Regions from separate parts of the Aureimonas sp. CAS genome, predicted to be linked through region 2. Evidence: riboswitches for the same ligand, from Rfam matches in the RefSeq annotation. Region 2 holds a riboswitch; the other holds the start of a gene.
What was found. Region 2 has a riboswitch for cobalamin ahead of AC6R2M_RS16585 (HupE/UreJ family protein). Riboswitches for the same ligand answer to the same signal wherever they lie in the genome.
Positions count from the first base shown of each region.

Region 1: linked by a shared signal. The riboswitch ahead of AC6R2M_RS17110 (ABC transporter substrate-binding protein) and the one ahead of AC6R2M_RS16585 (HupE/UreJ family protein) in region 2 are both predicted to bind cobalamin.

Region 1 covers NZ_CM187563.1:3,532,031-3,538,631, forward strand. Annotated here, with positions in the region: gene AC6R2M_RS17095 (potassium transporter Kup) at 1-1,550, shown strand, start outside; gene gshB (glutathione synthase) at 1,623-2,561, shown strand; gene AC6R2M_RS17105 (SH3 domain-containing protein) at 2,688-3,257, shown strand; cobalamin riboswitch at 3,368-3,605, shown strand; gene AC6R2M_RS17110 (ABC transporter substrate-binding protein) at 3,826-4,851, shown strand; gene AC6R2M_RS17115 (FecCD family ABC transporter permease) at 4,965-5,942, shown strand; gene AC6R2M_RS17120 (ABC transporter ATP-binding protein) at 5,939-6,601, shown strand, end outside.
Region 2 covers NZ_CM187563.1:3,429,788-3,436,388, forward strand. Annotated here, with positions in the region: gene AC6R2M_RS16560 (OpgD/OpgG family glucan biosynthesis protein) at 1-121, shown strand, start outside; gene AC6R2M_RS16565 (hypothetical protein) at 118-402, shown strand; gene mdoH (glucans biosynthesis glucosyltransferase MdoH) at 468-2,300, shown strand; gene AC6R2M_RS16575 (DUF3329 domain-containing protein) at 2,357-2,572, shown strand; gene AC6R2M_RS16580 (SDR family NAD(P)-dependent oxidoreductase) at 2,663-3,511, opposite strand; cobalamin riboswitch at 3,605-3,847, shown strand; gene AC6R2M_RS16585 (HupE/UreJ family protein) at 3,981-4,619, shown strand; gene cobU (bifunctional adenosylcobinamide kinase/adenosylcobinamide-phosphate guanylyltransferase) at 4,612-5,145, shown strand; gene cobW (cobalamin biosynthesis protein CobW) at 5,154-6,233, shown strand.

The sequences.
Region 1 (6,601 bases), 100 kb from region 2:
TCGCGGCCTCCCTCTTCTACGGCGACGCCGTCATCACGCCGGCCATTTCGGTGCTGTCGGCGATGGAGGGCCTGGCCCTCGTCTCGCCGAGCCTCGCCGATCTGGCGCTTCCGCTGACGCTCGTCATCCTGACCGTGCTCTTCGCGGCGCAGGCCTACGGAACGGCGCGCATCGCCAGCCTGTTCGGCCCGATCACCCTCGTCTGGTTCCTCGTCATGGGCGGGCTCGGGCTGATCCATATCGGCGACGACCCCTCGATCCTGGCCGCGATCAATCCGCTGGCCGCGATCCGCTTCATCACCGACCACGGCTTCCTCGCCCTCGCCATTCTCGGGACGGTCTTCCTGGCGGTGACGGGCGCCGAGGCGCTCTATGCCGATCTCGGCCATTTCGGCGCCCGGCCGATCCGCTTCGCCTGGGGCACGCTCGTCTTCCCGGCGCTGGCGCTGAACTATCTCGGCCAGGGCGCGCTGATCCTCGACCAGCCGGAGGCGGTCGCCAATCCCTTCTTCCTGCTGGCGCCGGGCTGGGCGCTTCTGCCCCTGGTGATCCTCGCCGCCATGGCGACGGTCATCGCCAGCCAGGCGGTCATCACCGGCGCCTTCTCGCTGACGCATCAGGCCGTGCAGCTCGGCCTTCTGCCGCGCATGGAGGTCCGCCACACCTCGCCCGAGCATGTGGGGCAGATCTACATTCCGAAGGTCAATCTCCTCCTCTTCGTCGTCGTCATCGCGCTGGTGCTCACCTTCCAGACCTCCTCGGCGCTGGCCGGCGCCTACGGCATCGCGGTCTCCGGCAACATGATGGCGACCTCGACGCTCGCCATCGTGGTGTTCCGCCGCGTCTGGCGATGGTCCTGGGCGAGGATCGCGCTCGTCATGGTGCCGATCCTCATGCTGGAGACGACCTTCCTCGGCGCGAACCTGTTGAAGATCTTCGCCGGCGGCTGGGCGCCGCTGACGCTGGCGACGATCCTTCTCATCGTCATGGCGACCTATGTGCGCGGCACCCGGATCGTTCAGGAGAAGGCCGCGCGCGCGGCCATGCCGCTCGTCGCCCTCCTCTCCATGCTCGACCGCTCGCACCCCGCGACCGCCCCGGGCACCGCCGTCTTCATGTGCGGAGACCAGGACGTCGCGCCCTCCTCGCTCCTGCACAATCTCAAGCACAACGGCGTGCTGCACGAGAAGAACGTGGTCCTGACGGTGAAGACCTCGAACCGGCCGCGCGTCTCGGAGCGGGACCGGGTGGAGGTCGAGGAGCTGCATCCGCGCTTCAAGCGCATGACCCTGACCTTCGGCTACATGGAGGAGCCGAACGTGCCGGCGGCGCTGGCGCTCGCCAAGAAGCAGGGCGTCCTGAAGTTCGAGATCATGTCGACCTCGTTCTTCCTGTCGCGGCGCTCGCTGCGCGCCCTGTCCGAGACCGGCATGCCCGCCTGGCAGGACCGGCTCTACATCGCGCTCTACGGGCAGGTGACGGACGCGACGCGCTTCTACAAGCTGCCGACCAACCGCGTGGTGGAACTCGGCCAGCAGCTCGCCATCTGATGACCGGCTTGCCGGGCGGGCCCCGCTCGGCTACCGCCTCCGGCGGACGCCTCGAACGAAGGACGGTTGCGCATGGCCCTCAAGGTCGCGGTCCAGATGGACCATGTCTCCTCGATCACCATCAAGGGCGATTCCACCTTCGCCCTGTGCCTGGAAGCGGAGCGGCGGGGCCACGAGCTCTTCCACTACACGCCCGACCGGCTGACCTTCCGCGACGGCGTCGTCTCCGCGCGCGTCGAGGCGATGAATCTGCGCGAGGAGCAGGGCAAGCACTTCACGCTCGGCGAGCCGCAGCGCGTCGACCTGTCGAGCATGGACGTCGTCCTCCTCCGGCAGGATCCGCCCTTCGACATGAACTACATCACCTCGACCCATCTCCTGGAGCGCATCCACCCCAGGACGCTGGTCGCCAACGACCCGGGCTGGGTGCGCAACATGCCCGAGAAGATTTTCGTCACCGAATTCACCGACCTGATGCCGGAGACGCTGATCACCAAGGACCCGGAGGAGGTGGCCGCCTTCCGCGCCGAGCATGGCGAGATCGTCATGAAGCCGCTCTACGGCAATGGCGGCGCGGGCGTCTTCCATCTGACGCGGGAGGACCGCAACCTCACCTCCTTCATGGAGACCTTCGCGCTCCTCTTCCGCGAGCCCTTCATCGTCCAGCGCTATCTGAAGGACGTGCGAAAGGGCGACAAGCGCATCATCCTCATCGACGGGGAGCCGGTGGGGGCGATCAACCGCGTTCCGGCCGAGACCGACGCGCGCTCCAACATGCATGTCGGCGGGCGCGCCGAGGCGACGGAGCTGACGGCGCGCGAGCGGGAGATCTGCGAGCGGATCGGCCCGGCGCTGAAGGAGCGCGGCCAGATCTTCGTCGGCATCGACGTGATCGGCGACTATCTGACCGAGATCAACGTCACCTCGCCGACGGGCATCCGCGAGGTGAAGCGCTTCGGCGGCGCCGACATCGCGGTGCTGTTCTGGGACGCGGTCGAGGCCAGGCGCTGACCGTTGCTCCGCGACGCCGAGGCGAGGCGCTGAACGCCCGATGAACAGGGCGTTCGGCAACCGTTCGGACGCCGGATGGTTGAATGGGATCATCGAACAAGGGCCAATCTCGAAGGACGCCCCCTCATGACCCGCCGCCTGAAACTGACCACCCTCATTCTCGCCGGCGCGATGCTGGTTCCCGGCATCGCCTCCGCCGCGACCGCCTTCGCGACCGGCAACGTCAATCTGCGCGCCGGCCCCTCCACGGCCTACCCGGCCGTCAACGTCGTGCCGGCCGGTGACGACGTGCGCGTCTTCGGCTGCCTGTCCAACCGCTCCTGGTGCGACGTCGACTATTACGGCCAGCGCGGCTGGATGTCGTCGAACTACCTCGCCTTCGAGCAGCGGGGCACCCGCTACACCGGGCCGCGCGTCGTCGAGCGCATCGCCGCGCCGACCGTCACCTTCCAGATCGGCACCTATTGGGACGATCATTATCGCGATCGCTCCTTCTACCGCGACCGTGGCCGCTACGATCGCGACTGGCGCGACGACCGTCGCGACTGGCGCCGCGAGGCCCGCCGGGACTGGCGCGAGGACCGTCGCGAATGGCGGGAGGACCGCCGCGACTGGCGTGACGACGGTCGTGACTGGCGCGACGATCCCCGCCGCATCCGTCCGGGCGAACTCGTCCTGGAAGGCCGCATCAACTAGCACCCGAACGTTCGGGGAGGGCCGTCCGAGAGGCGGGGAGATCATCCCCGCCTTCCGGGCGGCCCTTTCGTTCGGGCACCCGCCCGCCTTGACCGGCTTTCGAACCGGCGCCTATACCTGTCGGCGACGGTTCCCGGTCCGGTGACGGACGGGGATTAAAAGGGAACACGGTGAGGACGACCCAATCGGGGCCGAAGCCGTGGCTGCCCCCGCAACTGTAAGCGGATGCCGATCACCCTCGTGACGCCCGAAGCCGGGCGCCATGCCACTGCGACCGAGGTCGCGGGAAGGCAGGTGAGAGGCGCCAGATCCGCGAGCCAGGAGACCTGCCGTCGGAACGGAGCGCCCATGCGCTCTTTCGATCCACTTCTTCGAGCGGGGATGCTCGGAAAGGATGTTCATGACGGCCCTGTCCCGGCCCGCGCTCCGCGTGCGGCTGTTCCCATTCGCCTTTCAAAACCAATCCGACCGCCCGGAAAAGCCGGGTGCGGCAACGCCGCGAAACCCTTCGACAAGCGATCTGTTATGTTATAACAAAACGCCGCTTTCGCTTTCGAAGGGTCAATTCATGTCGCATTTGAAGTTCGCCGCGCTCTCGCTCGTCTCCGGCGCCGCGCTGCTCGTCTCCACGGGCGCCTCGCTCGCCGAGGACACCGCCTATCCGCTGACCCTCCAGAACTGCGGCCGCGACGTCGTTTTCGAGGAGGCGCCCGTCAGCGTCGTCTCCATCGGCCAGAGCATGACCGAAATCCTCTATCTCCTCGGTCTTCAGGACCGCGTCGTCGGCACCGCCCTGTGGATCGGTCCGGTGCTCGAAGGCTTCGAGGAGGTGAACGAGGGGATCGAACGCCTCGCCGACAACGATCCGAGCTTCGAGAGCGTCGTCGACAAGCGGCCCGACCTCGTCACCTCGCAGTTCGAATGGCAGGTCGGCCCGGCCGGCGTGGTGGCGACGCCCGAGCAGTTCGAGGATCTCGGGATCGACGTCTACATTTCTCCTGCCGACTGCGTGGGCAAGGACAATTCCGACGGCGGCGACGGCGTGCGCCGCGAGCCCTTCACCATGGCGCTCATCCATCAGGAGGTGCGCGAGCTCGCCGCGATCTTCGACGTGAAGGAGGAGGGCGAGCGCGTCGTCGCCGACCTGATCCGCCGCGAGGAGGAGGCCAAGGCCAAGATCGCCGATCTCGACGGCGAGGTCTCGGCCGTCTTCTGGTTCTCCTCCGCCGATCTCGCCATCGACCCCTATGTGGCGGGCTCCAACGGCGCGCCGGGCTACATCATGGAAACGCTCGGCGTCACCAACGTCATCGAGAGCGACGAGGAATGGCCGACGGTCGGCTGGGAGACCATCGCGCGGGCCGATCCGACCGTTATCGTCGCGGGCGAGATGCAGCGCCGCCGCTTCCCCGCCGACGACATCGCCGTGAAGCTCCGCTTCCTGGAGGAGGACCCGGTCGCCAGCCTCATGGAGGCCGTGCAGGAGGACCGCGTCGTCGTGATGGACGCGCAGGCCATGAACCCGACGATCCGCACCATCGAGGGCATCGAGGTTCTGGCGGAGGGCCTGTCGCGCGCCGGCCTGGCCCGGTGAGCGCCGAGTCCGTTTCGGGCGGGTGGGGCGGCGTGTCCGGCGCCTCTTCCCCCGCCGTGCCGAAGTCCGGCTCCGGCGGGCGCCTCTCGCCCGCCGCCTGGACGCTCGCCGCGATCCTTTCGCTTCTCGGCGCGCTCGCGCTCGGCGCCTCCATCGGCGAGACCGCGATCCCGCTCGACACCGTCGCCAAGACGCTCGCCAACCGCCTCTTCGGCGCGGCCTATCCGCTCGACCGCATCGACGAGGGCATCGTCTGGAACTACCGCCTGTCGCGCGCCATCGTCGCGGGCGCCTGCGGTGCCTCGCTCGCCTTGTCCGGAGCCATCCTGCAGTCGCTCCTGCGCAACGCGCTCGCCGACCCCTACATCCTCGGCATCTCGGCCGGCGCCTCCACGGGCGCGGTCTCGGTCGCGATCGTCGGGCTCGGGGCCGGCGCGGTGACCATGTCGCTCGGCGCCTTCGCGGGGGCTCTTCTCGCCTTCGGCTTCGTCTCGGCGCTGGCGCTGCGCGCCGGCAGCGGCGCGGGCGCGATCATTCTCGCCGGCATCGCCGGATCGCAGCTCTTCAACGCGCTCACCTCCTTCGTCATCACCAAGTCGGCGACGGCCGAGCAGGCGCGCGGCATCATGTTCTGGCTTCTGGGCAACCTCTCCGGCGTGCGCTGGCCGGACGTCTCGCTGGCCGTGCCGGTGGCGATCGCGGGCTTCCTCGTCTGCATCCTGCACGCCCGCGCGCTCGACGCCTTCACCTTCGGCGCGCAGTCGGCGGCCTCGCTCGGCGTGCCCGTGCGGCGCGTTCGCGCGATCCTGATCGGCACGGCGGCCTTGATGACGGCGGTCATGGTCTCGATCGTCGGCTCGATCGGCTTCGTCGGCCTCGTCGTGCCGCATGCCGCGCGGCTTCTCTTCGGCGTGCGCCACACCGTGCTCCTGCCCGCCTGCGCGGTCATCGGGGCGATCTTCATGATCGCGGCCGACATCCTGTCGCGCAATGTCGTGCCGGGGCAGGTGCTCCCGATCGGCGTCATCACCGCGCTCGTCGGCGCGCCGGCCTTCGCGCTCATCCTCATGCGCCGGAGGGTCGGCGCATGATCCTGACCGCGACCGATCTCGTCTGGGGCGCCGCGCGCCGCCGGATCGTCGACGACGTCTCGCTCGACGTCCGCAAGGGCGAGTTCCTCGGCATCGTCGGGCCGAACGGCTCGGGCAAGACCAGCCTGATGGCGCTTCTGGCGGGGTTGCGCCCGCCCGCCTCGGGGCAGGTCCGGCTCGAAGGGACGCCGCTGACCGAGCTGCCCCGCCGCGAGATGGCGCGCACCGTCGCCCTCGTCGAGCAGCAGGCCGAGACCGCCGAGCGCATCACCGCCCGCGAGGCGGTGGAGCTCGGCCGCACGCCGCACTTGAGCGCGCTGCGGCCCTTCTCCGAGACGGACCGCGCGATCGTGGACGAGGCACTCGGCAAGGTCGGCATGCGCGATCTCGCCGACCGGCTGTGGCACACGCTCTCGGGCGGCGAGCGCCAGCGCCTGCACATCGCCCGCGCGCTGGCGCAGGAGCCCCGCATCCTGATGCTGGACGAGCCGACGAACCATCTCGACATCCACCATCAGATCGCGCTCCTCGATCTCGTGGAGGCGCAGGATCTGACGGTCGTGGCCGCGCTGCACGATCTCAACCACGCGGCGATGTTCTGCGACCGCATCGCCGTGCTCCACGGCGGGCGGCTGGAGGCGCTGGGCACCCCGGCCGAG
Region 2 (6,601 bases):
GCGCCTGTCGATGGAACTGGAGAAGACCGACTCCCTGCCGGCCGAGCTGCGCGCGCGCCTCGCCTTCGCCGGCCGTCCGATCAGCGAGACCTGGCTGTACCAGTGGAGCGGCCAGCCGTGAGGAAGCCCGGTTCCGAACCGGATGCGGACATCCATATCGGCGATCTGATCGGCCGGCCCGACCTCGACGACGTCGCGGTCCGCGAGGCGGTCGTGGAGCGGCTGAAGGCGGACGGGCGCGAGACCATCGATCCCGACATCGTCCTCGACGCCGCCCGGCTCGGCAAGCGCAAGGCGCTCGCCTTCCTGCGCAAGCTGGTGCTGCCGCCGCCGGTCGAGCGGCTCGACATGCCGGTGCGGCCGATCCTGCGGTCGCAGATCCGGCAGGCGCAGAACCGCTGACGATGCGGCGGGCGGCCGGGGAGGGGCCGCTCGACCGGATTTGATGCGCCGGAGCGGTCATGCAAATGTCCGCAACCGGAGATATCCAGCCCATTCCTCCATCAACTGAAGATCATCGCATGGCGTTGGCCCGGTCCCTCTTCATCGTCGCGGCCTTCGTCCTGGCGCTGTTCGCCGGAATCCTGTTCTGGACGGTCATCACCGTCAACGGAGCGGTGCCGCTGAACGTGTTCCAGACGCTGCTCCTGGTCGTCTGCTGCCTGTGGCTCGCCTGGGGCTTCAACACGGCGACGGTCGGCATCCTCGCGCCGCGCAAGGCGCCGAAGGAGATGCCGCGCATCGCGCCCTCGCCGGAGGGACGCACCGCCATCCTCATGCCGGTCTACAACGAGGACGCTGACGCGGTGATGTCGCGCGTCGCGGCCATGATCGAAGGCCTCGCGGCGCTGGACGCGCTCGACGATTTCGACGTCCACATCCTGTCGGACTCGACCAGGGAGGAGGCGCGCGCCGCCGAGCGCCGCGCCGTCTACCGCGTCGCCGGCGATCTGGAGACCGGCCGCCACCTCTATTACCGCAACCGCGCCAAGAACGTCGGCCGCAAGGCCGGCAACATCGCCGACTTCGTCACGACCAGCGGCGGCGCCTATGCCTACATGCTGGTGCTCGACGCCGACTCCCTGATGCGGCCGGAGACGATCCTGGCGCTCCGCTCGCGCATGGACGCCGATCCCAAGCTCGCGCTGCTCCAGACGCAGCCGCTCATCATCGGGCGCCAGACCCTGTTCGGCCGCGCGCTGCAGTTCTCCGCCGCGCTCTACTCGCCCTTCTTCTCGCGCGGCATCGCCGCGCTGCAGGGGCAGGAGGGGCCGTTCTGGGGGCACAACGCGATGATCCGCGTGCGCGCCTTCGCGCAAAGCTGCGGTCTGCCGGACCTGTCCGGCCCGCCGCCCTTCGGCGGGCACATCCTGTCCCACGACTTCGTGGAGGCCGCGCTTCTCGCCCGCGAGGGCTGGACCGTGCGCGTCGACCCGGATCTGGAGGGCTCCTACGAGGAGGCCCCGGCCAACCTCATCGAATACGCCAAGCGCGACCGCCGCTGGTGCCAGGGCAATCTCCAGCACGGCCGGCTCCTGGCCGCGCCGCGCCTGCGCTTCTGGAGCCGGATCTCGATGATCTCCGGCATCATGGCCTATGCGGCCTCGCCGATCTGGCTCCTATTCCTGTCGGTGAGCCTCGCCTATGCGGTCTTTGCGCCCGCGCCGAACTACTTCCCGCCGGATTCGCTCTTCCCGGTCTTCCCCCGCCCGGAGACGGGCCGCGCCCTCCTGCTCCTCCTCGGCATCGGGCTCCTCCTGCTCCTGCCCAAGACGCTGATCGCCTTCCGCTCGGCCTTCACGCGGCGCGGCGCGCGCTTCGGCGGGCCGGTGGCGGTGCTCCTCGGCGCGACCTTCGAGCTGATCATGACCAGCGCGCTCGCGCCGATCATGATGATGTTCCAGTCCAAGGCCGTGGCGGAAATCCTCGTCGGGGCCGATTCCGGCTGGCCGGCGACCGAGCGCGAGGACGAGGGCGTGCCCTTCTCCGCCGCGCTCAAGAGCTCCTGGTGGATGGTGATCGCGGGGGCGGTGCTGCTCTTCTCGTCCTACACCTACGCGATGGAGCTGTTCCTCTGGGTGACGCCGATCGGCCTGCCGCTGCTCATCGCCCCGCTCTTCATCTGGGTGACGGGCAGCCCCGCCTTCGGCGAGATGGCGCGGCGCATGGGCATCTTCTCGACGCCCTTCGAGCTGCATCCCGAGCCGGTGATCCGCGCGGCGCGCCAGTGGCGCGAGCGGCTGGAAGCGCCGGTGCCGGCGCCCGGCGCAGCGCCCGCCCCGCAGGCGATCGCCGCCTGACGCCCGAGCGCGCCGGGCGATTGCCTTGGCGCGCCGGTCCTGTAGAGCATCGGGCCATGACGAGCGACAACAACCATCCCTTCTTCAGGCCGCTCTGGCGGCGCGTCGCCATCCTCGCGGTGGTGCTCGCCTGGTCCGGCTTCGAATGGTGGAACGGCGAGACGATCTGGGGCGTCATGACGCTGATGATCGCCGCCTATGCGGTCTGGGTCTTCTTCGTGAAATACGATCCCGACGCCCATCAGGGCTCCGAGCCGCCCCGCCGCCCGTGAGGCGGAGCGGGCCTGAAGCGACCTTCGAACCGACGCACCGCGCTTTCGCGACGACCGGTTCCGATCCTGCGGCCGAAGCCGAAAGGCCCGTCAGCGACCCTCGGCGAAGGCCTTGTAGCGCTCGGCGAAGTCCGGGTGCCAGCGCGAGAGGGGCGGGCGGTTCTCGATGATGTCTCCCGCCGCCCAGGCGACGCGCTTCTCGTCCGTCTCGCGGCTCACCTCGCCGTCCGGGCACAGGATGTAGAAGTCGCCCGCGTCGAGGCGCTCCAGCATGAAGTCCACCGTCTGTTCGGGCGTCCAGGCGCCCGCCGGCTTCTCCGTCCGCTCGCCGCGCGTCAGCCCGGTGAAGACGAAGCCGGGAATGAGCAGGGCGGCCGAGACGAGCCCGCCCGGCCGGTTGCGCAGCTCGTGCGCCAGGGCCTCGGTGAAGGCCTTCACCCCCGCCTTGGAGACGTTGTAGGCCGGATCGCCCGGCGGCGTGGTGATGCCCTGCTTGGAGCCCGTGTTGATGATGAGGCCCGGCTCGCCGTGCTCCAGCATGGAAGGCCCGAAGGCGCGCGTGCCGTTGATGATGCCGCCGAGATTGACCGAGAGCACGGCGTCCCAGTTCTCCTGGGCCCCGAAGATCGAGGAGCCGGGCTGGATGCCGGCATTGTTCATCAGGACGTGGACCTTGCCGAGCCGCTCGGCGACATGGGCCGCCGTGCGCTCCATGCCCACGCGGTCGGTCACGTCGCAGGCCGCCGCCACGACCAGATCGTCCGAGCCCGCGATCTCCGCCAGTTCGTCGCGCGCTCGCGTCAGCGCGTCCATCGTCCGGTCGACGATCGCGACCTTCAGGCCGGCGCGGGCGAAGGCGCGCGCCGCGGCGAGGCCGATCCCGTCGGCGCCTCCGGTGATGACGGCGGTGTGCTGGGGGCGGAGTGCGGGATGCTGCATGGATGAGATCCTTCCGGTCTTGCGGGCGGGAAGATAGGCCGCACTCCGCGCCCAGCCATCCGGCGGCGCGATTGAAAGGCGCGGAAGCGAGGTCTATGGTCGCTCCCGGATGGTTCCCCGGAGCGCCGCAGCGCGCCCCGGGGCCAAGAGGGAATGCGACAGGACGGACCCAAGCCGGGCGTCCCCATCGCAGCCGACCCCGCGACTGTAGAGCGGCGAGGCGCTTCCACCGGTTCGTAGAGCGAACCGGACAAGCCACTGGACGGTCCGTCCGGGAAGGCGAGGGAGCGACGACGACCCGCGAGCCAGGAGACCTGCCATCCGCGCATGACGTCGTCGGGACGGGGTGTTCCGGACACGAGGCTTCCGTTTCGTCCGCCTGAGGCTCGGTGAGCCCGGCGGCTCGACATCGGCGCATCGTGCTCCCGCCCGGTCCTTCCCACACCTGGACACGGGAGCTTGTCCTTCGATGAACCGCACCCTCCGCCTTGGCGGCGCGACCGCCCTTTCGCTTCTCCCCAGCCTCGCCTTCGCCCATCATCCGGGCGGCGGGGAAGCGCCGCAGACCCTGTTCGAAGGGCTCCTGTCCGGCCTCGCCCATCCCGTGATCGGGCTCGACCATCTGGCCTTCGTCGTCGGCGTCGGCCTTCTGGCGGCGATCACGCCGCACCGTTTCACCGCCCCGCTCGTCTTCGTCGTCGCGACCGTCCTCGGCACGCTCCTGCATCTGATGGCGATCGACCTTCCCGCCGCCGAATTCGTCATCGCCCTCTCCGTCGCGGCCATCGGCGCTCTCGCGCTGTCCGGCCGCCCCGTCGCCTTCCCCGCGGTGGCCGCGCTCTTTGCCGTCGCCGGCCTCTTCCACGGCTACGCCTATGGCGAGGCGGTGGTCGGCGCGCGCACCGACGCGGTCCTCGCCTATCTCGTCGGCTTCGCCGCGATCCAGTACGCGGTGGCGGTCGCCGCCGGCCATGTCGCCGTCGCGCTTCTCGGCAAGGGCCGCGCCGCGCGCGAGAATTTCGGCCTGCGCGTCACCGGAGGCATGGTCGCGGGCGCCGGCGGGATCATCCTCGGCGAACAGCTGCTCGGGCTCGCCGGCCTTGGCTGACACCGGGAGAGGGGAGGGCCGCCATTTCGTCCTCGGCGGGGTTCGCTCGGGCAAGAGCCGCTTCGCCGAAGGCGTCGTGCAGGCGAGCGGGCTCGCGCCGGTCTATCTGGCGACGGGTCAGGCCTTCGACGACGAGATGACGGCCCGCATCGCCGAGCACCGGGAACGACGCCCCGCGCCCTGGCGCACGGTGGAGGCGCCGCTCGACCTCGTCGAGGCGATCGGGGCCGAGGCGCGGGAGGATCGCGCGATCCTCGTCGACTGCCTGACGCTCTGGGTCTCCAACCTGATGCTGGCCGAGCGGGACGTCGAGGCGCAGTCGCTTCGTCTGGCGTCCGCGCTCGAAGCCCGCCCGCCCGGCCTGATCGTCCTCGTCTCCAACGAGGTCGGCCTCTCCATCGTCCCGGCCAACGCCATGGCCCGCCGTTTCGCCGACCATTCCGGCCGGCTCCACCAAATGGTCGCAGAGGCCTGCGACCACGTCACGCTCGTCGCGGCAGGCCTGCCGCTGAAACTGAAAGGGTGAGAACCCGAATGCAGAAGATTCCCGCCACCGTCGTCACCGGTTTCCTCGGCGCCGGCAAGACCACGCTGATCCGCAACCTCCTCCAGAATGCCGGGGGGCGGCGCATCGCGCTCATCATCAACGAGTTCGGAGACCTCGGCGTCGACGGCGACCTGTTGAAGGGCTGCGGCGTCGAGACCTGCCGCGAGGAGGACGTGGTCGAGCTGACCAATGGCTGCATCTGCTGCACGGTCGCCGACGACTTCATCCCGACCATGGAAAAGCTCCTGGAGCGCGCCGACCGGCTCGACCACATCGTGATCGAGACCTCCGGCCTCGCTTTGCCGCAGCCGCTGGTCGCGGCCTTCAACTGGCCGCAGGTGAAGGCGCAGGTGACGGTGGACGGCGTCGTGACCGTGATCGACGCGGCGGCGGTCGCCGCCGGCCGCTTCGCCGACGACGAGGCACGCGTACAGGCGGCGCGCGAGGCCGACGAGAGCCTCGACCACGAGAACCCGCTGGAAGAGCTCTTCGAGGACCAGATCCGCGCCGCCGACCTTCTGGTCCTCAACAAGGCCGACCTCGTCTCGGCCGAGGATCTGGAGCGGGTGAAGGGCGAGATCACGGACCATGCCGGGCGGACCCTGCCGATCCTCTCCGCCGAGAACGCAAGCCTTCCGGCCGACGTGCTGCTCGGCCTCAAGGCCGGTACGGAAGACCTCATCGCCGCGCGCAAGTCGCATCACGAGATGGAGCACGAGACGGGCGAGGACCACGATCACGACGAGTTCGAGTCGATCGTCGTCGAATGCGGCCCGGTCGCCCATGTGGACGCCTTCGTGGACGGGCTGAAGACCATCGTTCAGCATCACGACATCCTGCGCGCCAAGGGCTTCGCGGCGGTGGAGGGCAAGCCCTCGCGTCTCGTGGTGCAGGGCGTCGGCTCGCGCTTCTCGACCTATTTCGACCGGCCCTTCGGCAAGGACGAGGAGCGGGCGACGCGTCTGGTCCTGATCGCGCTGCACGAGGCCTTCGACGACGGCGCCGAGGAGCGGATCCGCATGCAGATCGAGGCGCTGGCCGCCCGTCTCAGCGAGGCGGCCGAGTAGGGTGTGTCCCATGAGCAGGAACGAAATGGCGCGAGATCCGGCGATGGGATGCAAGAAGAAGCGCGAAGAGCGGGCTACAGCATCGGCCCGAAAATCGGATTCGATTTTCGGAAAGTCCGATGCGTAGATTCATAGAGTTAGAGCGACCTTTGTGCGTCCGTTCGGACGCACGGCGCTCTAATGCCCGGTCGAGCGGTTCGACGACGCAGCTCGAAGCCGGGACCGCGTCCCTTCGGGATCGGGCGCTCCGGGGCGGCAACTTCGTCGCGAAAGCTCGAAAATGCCCGCATTTCCTTCGCTTTCGCTCCTCGTATCCGGCCCGGATCGTCCCGACCATTTCCGTCCCTGCTCATGGGGACACACCCTAG